4 regions of the Fictibacillus sp. S7 genome follow, and region 2 is predicted to be linked to each of the others. Evidence: riboswitches for the same ligand, from Rfam matches in the RefSeq annotation. Region 2 holds a riboswitch; each other region holds the start of a gene.
The links. A riboswitch is a leader RNA that binds a small molecule or an ion and turns the genes downstream of it on or off. The one in region 2 is predicted to bind S-adenosylmethionine.
Positions count from the first base shown of each region.

Region 1: linked by a shared signal. The riboswitch ahead of metX (homoserine O-acetyltransferase MetX) and the one ahead of DMO16_RS10060 (ABC transporter ATP-binding protein) in region 2 are both predicted to bind S-adenosylmethionine.
Region 3: linked by a shared signal. The riboswitch ahead of DMO16_RS10820 (homoserine dehydrogenase) and the one ahead of DMO16_RS10060 (ABC transporter ATP-binding protein) in region 2 are both predicted to bind S-adenosylmethionine.
Region 4: linked by a shared signal. The riboswitch ahead of DMO16_RS12590 (bifunctional homocysteine S-methyltransferase/methylenetetrahydrofolate reductase) and the one ahead of DMO16_RS10060 (ABC transporter ATP-binding protein) in region 2 are both predicted to bind S-adenosylmethionine.

Region 1 covers NZ_QJKL01000001.1:926,632-929,813, forward strand. Annotated here, with positions in the region: gene DMO16_RS04670 (MDR family MFS transporter) at 1-944, shown strand, start outside; gene metX (homoserine O-acetyltransferase MetX) at 984-2,066, opposite strand; SAM riboswitch class I at 2,154-2,264, opposite strand; gene DMO16_RS04680 (universal stress protein) at 2,429-2,917, shown strand; gene DMO16_RS04685 (cell wall hydrolase) at 2,951-3,182, opposite strand, start outside.
Region 2 covers NZ_QJKL01000001.1:1,965,519-1,968,700, forward strand. Annotated here, with positions in the region: gene DMO16_RS10050 (LLM class flavin-dependent oxidoreductase) at 1-353, opposite strand, end outside; gene DMO16_RS10055 (ABC transporter permease) at 384-1,235, opposite strand; gene DMO16_RS10060 (ABC transporter ATP-binding protein) at 1,255-2,025, opposite strand; SAM riboswitch class I at 2,219-2,331, opposite strand; gene DMO16_RS10065 (VanW family protein) at 2,540-3,182, shown strand, end outside.
Region 3 covers NZ_QJKL01000001.1:2,115,071-2,118,252, forward strand. Annotated here, with positions in the region: gene DMO16_RS10810 (glutathione peroxidase) at 1-69, shown strand, start outside; gene yjcZ (sporulation protein YjcZ) at 277-459, shown strand; gene DMO16_RS10820 (homoserine dehydrogenase) at 516-1,751, opposite strand; SAM riboswitch class I at 1,850-1,957, opposite strand; SAM riboswitch class I at 2,053-2,162, opposite strand; gene DMO16_RS10825 (HPr family phosphocarrier protein) at 2,396-2,647, opposite strand; gene DMO16_RS10830 (GNAT family N-acetyltransferase) at 2,810-3,166, opposite strand.
Region 4 covers NZ_QJKL01000001.1:2,435,696-2,438,877, reverse strand. Annotated here, with positions in the region: gene DMO16_RS12590 (bifunctional homocysteine S-methyltransferase/methylenetetrahydrofolate reductase) at 1-1,596, opposite strand, end outside; SAM riboswitch class I at 1,692-1,808, opposite strand; gene DMO16_RS12585 (MBL fold metallo-hydrolase) at 1,909-2,838, shown strand; gene DMO16_RS12580 (spore germination protein) at 2,918-3,166, shown strand.

The DNA.
Region 1 (3,182 bases), 1.0 Mb from region 2:
TCACTTTTGGTGGAGATAAATTTGAATGGGGATCGCTCGAAAGTGCTTTAATCTTTGGTTCATCGATCCTGCTGATGATCGTTTTTGGGTTCGCGGAGAGAAAAGCAAAAGAACCTGTACTTGATCTGACTTTGTTCAAAAACCGTGTGTTTGCTGCAACGAATGCATTAGGCTTTTTGCTGGGGCTTGGAATGTTTGGTGCGATTATGTTCGTTCCAATGTTCATGCAGGGCATTTTGGGTGTGACACCTACGCAGGCTGGGTCCACCATGACGCCAATGATGATCTCCCTTATCCTTGCAAGTATCGTTGGGGGAAGACTTTTGTTGAAACTCCCATACCGGACTGTATTGACAGCAGGTATGCTGATTACAGCATTCGGATTTTACTTGATGAGCACAATGAGCGTGGAATCTAAAGAAATTACAGCTTATGCTTATATGGTTATCATGGGATTCGGCATGGGTCTTGTTATGCCTACCCTTATGATTGCCATACAGAATGAATTTCCGAAAACGAAACTCGGTGCTGTTACATCGGCATCCACCTTCTTCCGTTCCATTGGCGGTACAATCGGCATTACTGTCTTGAATGTCGTTATGAACCACTCTCTGGAAACCAACATGAAAGATGTAGTAGAACAACAGAGTAATCCGATGCTTCAAGGCATTTTCCAAAAACTCGCAGATAAAACAGATGCTTTGTTCAGCCTTCTAATTCATCCAGATATGCTTAAACTTCCCGGTTCAATTAAAGGTACGGTGATCCATTCCATTCAAACGGCTTGGAGCAGTTCGTTTACGACCGTCTTTATGACCGGCCTTATATTCATCGGGGCAGGTATTATTGTAGCCCTTTCTGTAGGCAGCCGCCGTATTAAAAATGAACCTACCCAACAGGAAACAACGGTTCCTTTGGCGGATCAAGCTGCAGGAGAACTCTAAAACCAAAAGACATGAAGCTATTTTCGCTTCATGTCTTTTTTATTCGGAAAAAAATCCTTCCAGAAACGGGCCCCATTTTTCGAATTCTGTTAAAAATCCATCATGGCCAAAAATGGTATTCACTTCATGAAAGAGGGCCTTTTGGCTTTCTTCGTTCACGCTTTCTGTAAAAGTTTTCATCATCGCCGGCGGATATAACAGGTCCTCTGTAAATCCGAGACAGAGCATTTTTGCCCTGTATCCTTTGCTTGCTTGATGGATACCTCCTCTTCCTCTGCCGATGTCATGGCTGTCCATTGCTTTCAGTAAGGTCAGGTAGCTGTTGGCATCAAACCGCTGGGACAGCTTTTGGGCCTGATAATGCAGGTAAGTCTCAACGGAAAACGAAGCTTCATCTGATATGGAATACCATTCTTCCGTTTGTTCCCGTTGAAACCGCTGATTAAATAACGTTCCCGAACGGTAGGTCAGCATTCCAATCATTCTGGCAATGCCAAGCCCTTTGGCAGGTGACACTTCTGATGAATAGTTCCCATTATTCCATTCCGGATCACTCACAATCGCCGTTCGCCCAATGGCATTGAAACCAATGGCATAATCGCTTAAGGCAGGTGTGACCGCAATGGGAATCAAACGGTCCATAAAATCAGGGTAGAGCAAGCCCCATTCCATAACCTGCATCCCGCCAAGCGATCCACCGATGACTGTGTCAAGTGAATGAATGTGAAGAACTTCAAGCAATCGTTTTTGAGCATTAACCATGTCTCGGATGGTAATGAGCGGAAAATCCCCGCCATATCTCTCCCCTGTCAAAGGGTTGATGGAAAGCGGTCCTGTCGTCCCTTCACAGCCGCCAAGAACGTTGGTCGTAATCACCTGGTATTTTTCTGAATCGATATATTGGCCTGGCCCAATGAGTCCTTCCCACCACCCGGGTCCAATTTCTGTCGTCATCGTATATTGATTTCCTGTAAGTGCATGGCACACCAAAATAGCCGGAGCATCAGCCGCTCCTATGCGCTGATAGGCAATATGAACATCGGTTAATGTTTTGCCGGATTCCAGAACGAGATTCCCTATTTCTGCCACTTCATTTTCAATTGCTGCCTGTGCATTTGCCATCAGATATCCCTCCGATTTTATCAAACAAAAAACACCTCTCTTTTTAGATTCAGAGAGGTGCAATCATCCATTTTGGGGTTGTACCGTCTCTTATCTGTCAAAGTGTTTTGCCTTTGCAGGATTTGGCACCAGTACAGAATAATCTCTGCAGGTTGCCGGGTATCATCGGGCCAGTCCCTCCACCACTCTTGATAAGAGTTAACTATTCGTTTTTATGAACAACTTTAATACGTTCAAAAATACAGCAGTCTTATGAATTTGTCAATTAAATTCCGAAAGTTTTTTATTGTTTGTCTTCGTGTTTGCCTTCCTCCTCCAGCGGGTAAAACTTATGTATACTATATTCCAAAAGAGGTGAGGGTATGCCTTCTTACCATAGAATCCTGGTTGGTGTTGACGGTTCCCGTTCATCGGAAGTGGCGTTTTACAGAGCGATTGAAGTGGCAAAAGAATATCATGCCAAGTTGTATATCGTACACATAACTGAAGACCGCCTTCCGGCTGCTCCACTTGATGCCGGAGCCATTAATATTGAAATGGACAGAGATCGGATTGCAGCCAGAACACTTTTGGACGACTATGAAAAATTGGCCAGAAACCATGGACTAACACATGTAACCACTTTATCAAACTCAGGATCGCCCAAAATGGAAATTCTCTCATTTGCCTCCATGCATGAATCAGATTTGATTGTTTGTGGTGCAACAGGATTAAATGCGATGGAACGCATTTTTATCGGAAGTGTCTCACAGTATATTACGCGCCATGCCAATTGTGATGTACTGATCGCAAGAAACAGCCAAAAAATTACATCCTCAGGATTAAGCATCAGAAGTACGAGCCAACGATAAAAAACCCCCGTCCGCGAATGACGGGGGCATGGATTATTTGCTGAATGTATGGTTTCCGATAACCGTACAAGCAGGTTTCGTATCGAGCCATCTGCTAACGGCTGTCTTTTTATTGTAAAAGAACAGAGCACCGTTCGTGTTATCATAACCAGATAAGGCCTTGTCTACTGCCTTTTCCGACTCGGGAGAAGGTTTCTTTAAATTGTTCTCCATAACCGGCTGAAATTGTCCTTTGTCGTAGATGACGTCATGAATGGAATCAGGA
Region 2 (3,182 bases):
ATATGATCGAGTGAAGCAAATCGTCTGGCCACGTTATAAGGTTCATTAAAGCTGGTTGAAACCGTGGCGATTAATCCAATGTTTTCTGTTACAGCGGCGAGGGCAGACAGCAGTGTAAGCGGTTCGATGCCTCCCTGCAGACCGTATTTAGCACCTTGTCGTGATACGGCATATCGATCTGCCAGAAATAATGAATCGAACTTGGCTTCCTCTGCTTTTTTAGCAAATTTTACATAATGGGAAAGCTTTAGGTTATTGCCTGTTTCTGAACCGGGATGTCTCCAGGAAGCCTCATGATGTCCCATTCCCGTCAGGAATAAATTAAGATGCAGCTGTCTTTTTGTTTGAACCATGTTAAAGCACCTCCATCACTATTTTTCAAATCATCCGATAAAGCTGTCACGCCATTTCAGAAGTCTCTTCTCGAAATATCTCACCAATGAATCCGATGCTTTGCCAAATACAGCGAAAATAATAATCCCTACAAAAACAATGGACGTCTGGGAAAACTGGCGCGCATCCATGATCAAGTAGCCGATCCCTTCACTGGAACCCATAAGCTCAGCCGCTACCAATGCCAGCCAGGCGGCTCCTAATGACAGCCTCAGGCCAAGAAGAATGTTTGGCAAGGCGGCTGGCAGGATAAGCGTTGTAATCTGCTTCCATTTACTGAACTCGAGCACTTTTGCAACATCAAACAGTTTTGAATCCACTCCGCGAATTCCAAGAAACGCGTTAACATACAAAGGGAAAAAGGCAGCTTTTGAAATGAGAAGGATTTTGGATAATTCGCCAAAGCCAAACCAAAGGATAAACAATGGGATCACCGCCAAGGAGGGGATGGTTCTGATCATCTGCAGCGTGGGATCCAATGTTAGTTCGGTTTTGCTTGAAAAACCTACAGCCAGCCCTGCAAGAAGTCCCAGCCCGCCGCCAAGCAAGAATCCCAGAATCGCCCGGAAAAGACTGATTTTAAAGTGAGCGTATAATTCGCCCGAAACGATTAAATCTTTAAATGCCACCAGGATTTCGCTGGGCCTTGGAAGCAATGTAGCCGAAATCAATCCATAGGCACCAGCAGCTTCCCAAATCAGAACGACAAGAACAGGAAGTGCAAGCCCCCGCATCCAATTGAACAAAGGTAACTTTTTACGATTTCTTTTACCAGTCGTTTCCTTTACCGATGGGGGGTGTTCAACACCTGATCGCGTTAATACTCCAGTTTGATTGCTCATTTTTTCATCTCCTTTTAAATCAAATCGCTGCTGCCTGGTGTTCTTCTACTTTTTCAAATTCACTCAGCACACGCTGGCGGATTTCCTGAAAAGACGCATCAGTTTTCTTTCTCGGATATGGAAGGTCAACCGGAATCACTTCCCGGATGGTCCCCGGCCTCGGATTCATGATGACAACCCTGGTGGCCAGGTAGATCGCTTCGTCAATATCATGGGTTACAAAAAGCATGATCGTACGGTTGTTCTGCCAAATATCGAGCAGGACCTCTTGCATATGAGAGCGGGTAAATGCATCAAGCGCTCCGAACGGTTCATCTAGCAGCAGCACCTTCGGATTTCGAAGAAGGGCTCTTGCAATGGCTACCCGCTGTGCCATCCCGCCGGAGAGCTCTTTTGGATAGGCGTTTTCAAACCCTTTCAAACGGACCAGTTCGATGAGCTGTTTTACGCTTTCCTTTGTCTCCTTGTTCTTAACTGGCAAATTGGCGGCTATATTTTTCTCAGCGGTGAGCCAGGGAAACAGCCGCGGTTCCTGAAAAATAAATCCTTTTTCAATGCTCGGTCCAGTCACTTTCCGGTTATCCAGCAAAACTGAACCTTCATGGGCCGTATCCAGCCCAGCCACGATTTTTAAAAGGGTGCTTTTCCCGCACCCGCTCGGCCCGATTACCGTAATAAATTCCCCTTTCTCCACATCAAGCTGGATTTTTTCCAGCGCTTTAACCTTGCCATTGACGGTTTCAAAGCTTTTTTCAACCTCATTGACCTGTAATAATGCCACTCGCCCCATCCTCCTCTTTTAAATAAAGCTGTTCAAAATAAAAACAACCGGAGCCATTTTAATAAACAAAATGGTCTCCGGTTGTCCGGTCGACTTTATTAGAGAATCTGTACAGTAGTTCAAATTCCCTTTATAGAAAAAACATAAAAAAACTCCTTCCAACGTGCCAGAAGGACGTAAAGAAGAAGTACGGTTCATGCTTCTCTTATCATCCAAGCTTGCGGCTTGTTGGATTTGGCACAGTTCTCTTCAATTGAAAAGAGTCCGCTGCCGAGGTTTCATAGGGCCAATTCCCTCCACCTCTCTTAATAAGATAGAGTATGTAGTTTTTGATAAAAGGGAATCCTTATCGGATTACTTGTAATTAAAACAGGTATGCATTTGAATGTCAACAACTTTCTGAAAAAACAGATTAAAACTTTTTAAAATGATAATTTTCCTACTTTCAATTTCTTCCTTCTGTTTATCTCTTACATAAATAAAAGTTGCCCTTATCATACTAATTGGTGGGAGGTTTTCGACTATGTTACTTTCTTGGTTAACGGGTATGCTTCTGCTTGTGCAGCCGGTTCCTGTCAACACGCCGGACAGCATCTCACTCGTTCAGCAAGGCCAGACAATCGCCATCATACAGCGCAAGGATTTCACGGTGCCGCTTCCTGGGACCCCTGTTCTTGATACCGAAAAGCTTAAGGTCTTTACGGACAAGCTGGAAGGACAGGTGTACCGGCCGCCTATCAATGCACGGATCAATGATACTGGTGGAATATCTTCTGGGCAAAATGGTTCGAAGCTTTATCGGGAGGCGTTCAAGGAAAAATTTTATGCAAAGTTCTTTAGTAAAGGACCCTCAAAGATAGAAATTCCAAGCCTGACGGTCCATCCACGAGTGGATAGTGAGCTGCTCGGAAACATAAGAACCAATCACCTCGGCCAGTATGTGACCTACTTTAACCGCTCCAATACCTCACGGATTCATAATATTTCATTGGCCGCCAACGCCATTGATAATCATGTTGTTTTTCCCGGGGAAACCTTTTCTTTTAATAGGGTTGTTGGAAACCGAACAAAGGAAAAAGGGTATATGCGTGCACCGGTGATTATCCGGGGCGAACTGTCGGAAGGAGTAGGCGGCGGCATCTGCCAGGTTTCTTCTACCCTTTTTA
Region 3 (3,182 bases), 150 kb from region 2:
TCCCGCCATTCTCCTCAAACCTCACCGAAGGATATGAAAAAAGAAATAGAAGCACTGCTCGCGCAGTAATCTGCACGCACGCTTTTGGTTTCCCCTAAAGTGTGCGTTTTTCATTGCACGGTAATTAGGCTTGCCAACAAGGCAAACGTCCAGACCGAGTGATGCCTCCTACATATACTGTATCGAGAATGTTGGAATTGGATATTAAAGGAGGAATTTTAAATGTATGCAAACTCACCGATTAATGCACCAATTAACGCTCCGTTAAACGTACCTGTGTCAACGGCTTCTTATGGGTATGGTTATGGCGGCGGATGCGGCGGTTACGGCGGTTACGGTTATGGCGGCGGAAGAGGATTTGCGATCATCATCGTATTGTTCATCCTCTTGATCATCATCGGCTGTTCATGCTGGTCCGGTCACGGCCACGGCGGCTGTGAAAGCAGCAGCAGCTGCTAATCGTTCAAGCAGCAAAAAAGATCCAGGCGGTTGTCCGCCTGGATCTTTTTATTTTTTTATAATAGAACTTCCTCAGCAACCTCGCTTGCAGCCGAGAGTCTCACAGGATAAATGCTGGTGAAATGCAATGTGCTTACAGGCAAATCTCCAGCGTACAGGAACGCGATGAGAGAGGAATCCGGCAGGGAAACCGTATCAAGTACTGCTCCTTGAAGCTGCAGTGCAGAAATTGTATCTCCCGAAATGTGTTCTTTTTCACCAAACAAAAGATAGGTTGTTCCCTCTTTGGACTGTTTCTTATGAACGACTTCAGATACGGCCGGTTTGTCCTGATAAACGCTGCCCGTCTCATACAGGGATAAAAAATCTTCCACGATGGCACTTGCTGTTGCTTCAGCCCCTGCACCTGGTCCCTGTAAGGTTAAACAGCCAAGAAGATCCGTCTGAATACGGACCGCATTGTCCACTCCTTCCACTCCATAAAGCGGATGTTCACTGTCTACCAACACCGGTTTCACCTTCAGCTCGAGACTGTCATCCAGGAGCACCAGATGTTTTAGGCGCAGTCCAAGCTGTTCTGCGAGCTGTATTTCCTCAAGACGCACATTTCCAATTCCCTTTACCTCGGCTTCCTCCCATAACGGCTGTTCACCATAAATCCACTTACTCAGCACCATGGCTTTATAAAAAGCATCCAGCCCTTCAATATCATTCGTCGGGTCAGGTTCTGCATATCCCTTTTGCTGGGCGAGTTCCAGAGCTTCCGGGAACGTAGATCCAGTTGTTCTCATGTGCGAGAGAATAAAATTGGACGTTCCATTCAATATTCCCTCCACGTGCTGTACTTTATTGATTCGCAAAAGCTCCCTCAGTGTCCTTAACACCGGGATGCCGCCGCCTACACTTGCTTCATATACAAAGCGTGCTCCTCTTGCTTTCGCAAGGCTTGTTAGCTCTTCTCCATGACGGGCAATCAGGTCTTTGTTGGCGGAAATTACATGGCACCCTGCTTCCAGTGACCGGGTAATGTACGTTTTGGCCGGTTCAATTCCCCCGATGGCTTCAATGACCACATCTGGCGCCTCTTTACCCAGAATTTTTTCAAACTCTGAGTATAATGGCGCTTTCTGAAAGTCGGACCTCGGTTTTGCCGGATTTTTAATCAATATTCCTGACAGACGGATCTTTTTTCCCAGCAACTGTTCAATCTCAGGTTTTCTTTTTAACAATGAGGAATATACCCCGGTTCCCACAGTTCCCAGTCCCAGCAATGCAATTTTAATTTCACTCAATGATATCTCTCCCTTTGTTTGATTGGATAAGCTTACCTCTCGAGAATAGCTCCGAAATGAAAAAAGCCCCCTTCCTAAGAAGAGGGCGTCACGGCCTCCTCTTATCATCCAGGATTTCTCCTGCAGGTAGTAGCACCTTTTCAGGCAATATGCCTGTAGGTTGCCGGGCTTCATAGGGCCTTTCCCTCCGCCGCTCTGGATAAGAGTACATATGAGATTGAAACATGTTATGTAGCAAATGACTTTTTTAGTACTAAAAAACTCCCTTATCGATGATAAGAGAGTTACATTCCGGTTTCATCTCTTATCGCTCAAAGTTGTACCTTTGAAGGACTTGGCACCTTTTCAGACAATCTGCCTGAAGGTTGCCGGGTTTCATCGGGCCTTTCCCTCCACCGCTCTGGATAAGCTTTTTTAAATTAGTCTTACTTTATCATGGAGGAAGAAGAGCGTCAACCGCTCCTGGACCTATTTTTCCGTTCAAGATAAAACATGATCAGCAGTGAAGGCACCAGAGCCATGATGAAGGATTTGGTGATTACCGTTCCACTGAAACTTTCACTCGCAGCGATATGAAAAGCAAAATCTGTAAAAGTGATGGCCAAAGCCATTAAAGGGTCCCAGGAATTTTCAGGCGCATAAGGCTACACTAATTTTCCTGCACAAATCTCACGTATTCCTTCAAGGGCATCCTGCTGATCCTGTCCTTGCGCTGTTATACAGCACAAGCCAGCCATGCCTGAGAGTTTACTCATGCTTAACATGCTTTTGGCATTCATCTGGCAGTTATCGAATTCGAAATAGATTTGACACTCTTCAAATTCGTTCGCTTTATGAACAAGCTTTGATATTGTTCTGGAATTCATTTTTTCCTGCAAAAAGCAGTATGTCTTCATACCTTTCCACTCCTATTCCTTTTCCCTGCCATTTTAACCCGCAATGATTAAGCACATATTAAGGCAGTTTAACTTTTTTTCATACCAATGAAGATATGCACGCCTGACCATCAATATGTGGAAAATTGGCAGTTTAGGAAAAAGGGAGGAGCATCAGAAGGGTTAAAATTGTTTTTCAAAAATATGTATTTTCCCCCCCTCGTTTTCTTTAATTTCGATTTCTCTGAAGCCCATTCCGCTCCAAAAGCTCAACGCAGGAGCATTACCCGTTAAGATTCCGAGCCGCAATACGTGGAGCTTCGTCTTTCTTAACTCATTTTCGCATTCCGTATAAAGCTTTTTTGCCAATCCCTGGTTTTGACAGGATTTGGCAACCATCAGGAAACCCAGCCACGGCTTGCCATCCTTCGGGTCCACTTTGCCTTTCCCGTAAAACAGCTCATTATAAAATGGATTGGAGTTCATAATCTCTAGTTCATCCATCACTTTCTCCAGCCCGCTCTGTTCCCATATCAGCATTCCCGCACCCCCTATT
Region 4 (3,182 bases), 470 kb from region 2:
GAAATCGGCATTGCGGCTTGAAGTCAGCGGCATAATGCCGACATAGACCGGAACAGGGAGGTCTTTTACCGCCTCATGGAACTGCAGCAGTTTTTCCTCGGAATAAACAGGCTGGCTGATAAAGTAGTCTGCACCGGCTTCTATTTTCTTCTCTGCGCGCTGGACAGCACGGTCGAGTGCTTTCACATTCGGATTAAAGGCCGCTCCCACGGTAAAATGTGTTTTCTCTCCGAGGTCTTTACCGGAGAGGGAGACCCCTTCGTTAAACTGCTTGATCATTTTGATCAACTCGATCGATGTTACATCATAGACGCTGGAGGCACCCGGAAAATCACCCACTTTTGCGGGATCACCAGTAATGGCCAGAATGTCATGAAGACCAAGCGTGTGAAGGCCCATCAAATGGGACTGCAAACCGATGATGTTCCGGTCACGGCAGGCCAGGTGGACGATGGGCTGGGCACCGGTCTGCGCTTTTGCAAGAGATGACAGCGAGGTGTTGCAAATTCTTGGCGATGCCAAAGAGTTGTCTGCCAGCGTAATCGCATCTGCGCCTGCTTCCTTGAGGGCTTTGGCGCCTTCGAAAAATCGCGTCGTATCCAGTTTTCGGGGAGGGTCGAGCTCCACAATGACCGATCGGCGTTCCTGCAGTATTTCCGGCAAAGAGATTTGAGGCTTTTGCCCGGATGATGCAACAGCAATCGGCTCTGGCCGCTGCCGAACATTTTTTTCGGTAACAGGTGAGAGACCGTTCAGTTCCTCTGCGAAGGCCTCTATGTGGGCCGGTGTGGTTCCACAGCAGCCGCCAAGCAGACGGACACCCTGATTTCTGAAAAGAGAAGCACTGTTTTTAAAATACTCCGCATCGCCTTCATATTGAAACTTGCCATCCACATAGGAAGGAAGGCTCGCATTGGGATAGGCGGAAAGAAAAGCATGCTTTGGAATTTCTACTTCCTCCAGGGTTTTGATCATGTGGAAAGGGCCGAGCCGGCAATTGAGGCCGACGACATCGGATCCCAACTCTTCCAGCCGCTTGATCGCCGTATTCACCGGGGTTCTGTCGTTTAAGATGCCTACCTCCTGGAGGGAAATCTGTGAAATGATCGGCAGATCGGTCTGGCTTCGGGCGATTTTAAGTACGGCCTCCAGTTCCTCCAGATCATAGAAGGTTTCCAGAAGAAGCCCGTCTACACCCTCAAGGAGAAGGCAGTACAGCTGCTCCCTGAAGCTTCTTTTTATTTCTTCAAGAGACAAAGAACTGGGGCCGGTTCCCCGTATACCCCCAATGGTTCCAAGCACGTACGCCTTGCCGCCGGCTGCTTTTTTCGCTAGAGAAACGGCTGCGCTGTTTAATTCTTTTACCTGCTCCTCCAGTCCGTACCGCTGCAGCTTAATATAGTTGGCGCTGTACGTATTGGTCTGGATCACATTTGCCCCGGCCTGAATATAAGCCTGGTGAATCGACTGGATCTGTTCAGTGTGAGACAGATTCAGCTGCTCGAAACAGCAGTCGGTTCCATAGGAATACAGCAGCGTTCCCATGGCTCCGTCAGCGATCAGAATCTTGCTTTCTAGGTCTTTCAATAATCCCATTATGAGTCCTCCTGTTGGTTCGGTATCTTCCAGTGGCCCAAAAAAATAAAAAAAGCCTTCTTAAAGAAGAAGACTTTGAACATTCGATGTCATTCTTCTTATCTTTCAAGTTCTGCAATCGAACTTGTTGGACTTAGCACCTTTTCAGCTCGTAATCGCTGAAGGTTGCTGAGGTGTCAACGGGCCATTCCCTTAACCTCTCTGGATAAGAAACCAAATTGCTATAAAATTAGTTCTTTATACCTTACAATAATTATTAGAACATTTCAATAGCTTTTTACAATCTTGCTAGGATCGGGAGGAATCCGGACGATGAAGAAGTTCGCCAACCTTGACAATATTGAAAATACACATACATTTAAAGACTTACTCCGCTGGCAGCGGGAAAGACGAAGCAATAAAAAGGATTTGACCCAACAAATTCAGCAGAGCACGAATAAAGAGCCTCAGAGATTAAAAGAAAACCGCAGCATACACTCGATTACATGGATTGGCCATTCAACCTTTCTTTTGCAGGTGGGCGGACTGAATATCCTGACAGACCCTGTATGGGCTCCAAAAATGGGATTGCAAAAGCGGCTCACAGCCCCTGGGTTGTCCGCCGGGCAGCTGCCGGACATCGATCTTGTTCTGATCTCCCACGGACATTATGACCACCTTGATTTCAACAGCATCAAACAGCTAAAAGGAAAAATCTCTTTTTATGTGCCTGCCGGACTTAAAGGTTTGTTCCGCAAAAAAGGGTATCAGGCAGTAACAGAGGCCAACTGGTGGGAGGAGTTTGTGGACAGGGGCCTGAAGATTATGTTTGTTCCTGCCCAGCACTGGACGCGCAGGAGCGCTTTTGACATGAACACTTCCCATTGGGGAGGCTGGGTAATCGAAGACCTGAAAACGGAAGAAAGCGTCTATTTTGCCGGAGATACCGGTTATTTTCGCGGATTTCGGGACATTGGAGAACGTTTGAAGCCGGATACGGTGCTTATGCCGATCGGTGCATATGAACCGGAATGGTTTATGAAGGTATCCCATATCAACCCGGAAGATGCGGTTAAAGCGTTTCTGGAAACAGGCGCTTCTCTCTTTATCCCTATGCATTACGGCGCCTACCGTCTGGCGGACGATACCGGACCGGAAGCCCTTCGGCGGCTTGAAAAAGAGTGGGAGAAACAGAGCCTTGATGAGGCGAGGCTGAAGGTTTTGTCGCTTGGAGAGACGCTTTGGAAGCAGCCGGTTTCGTAACTCGGGAGATTCTGGGGTTTTCACCTTTAAGGGACATTTATCATACACTACACTAACACTTTTAAAGGTGGAGATAGCAATGGGGTGCATGGTAAATATCTATTATTTAAAAATAAACAGCCTGGCAAGCAACAGTTCATTGAATTTGGGATCCACATTCCATAACAGCCATACAGCCAATACCAAATCGACAGGGGACAACAGTTCTGTAGGTGACCATTCCCCGGCTGATGCGGTAATGAAAAACATGGTATTTGACCCGGATGTTCACGATCAAAATGAATTTGCAAACACAGATGCAGCGTTTACGAGCCAAAACCATACGTAACCGATAAGCCTGTCAT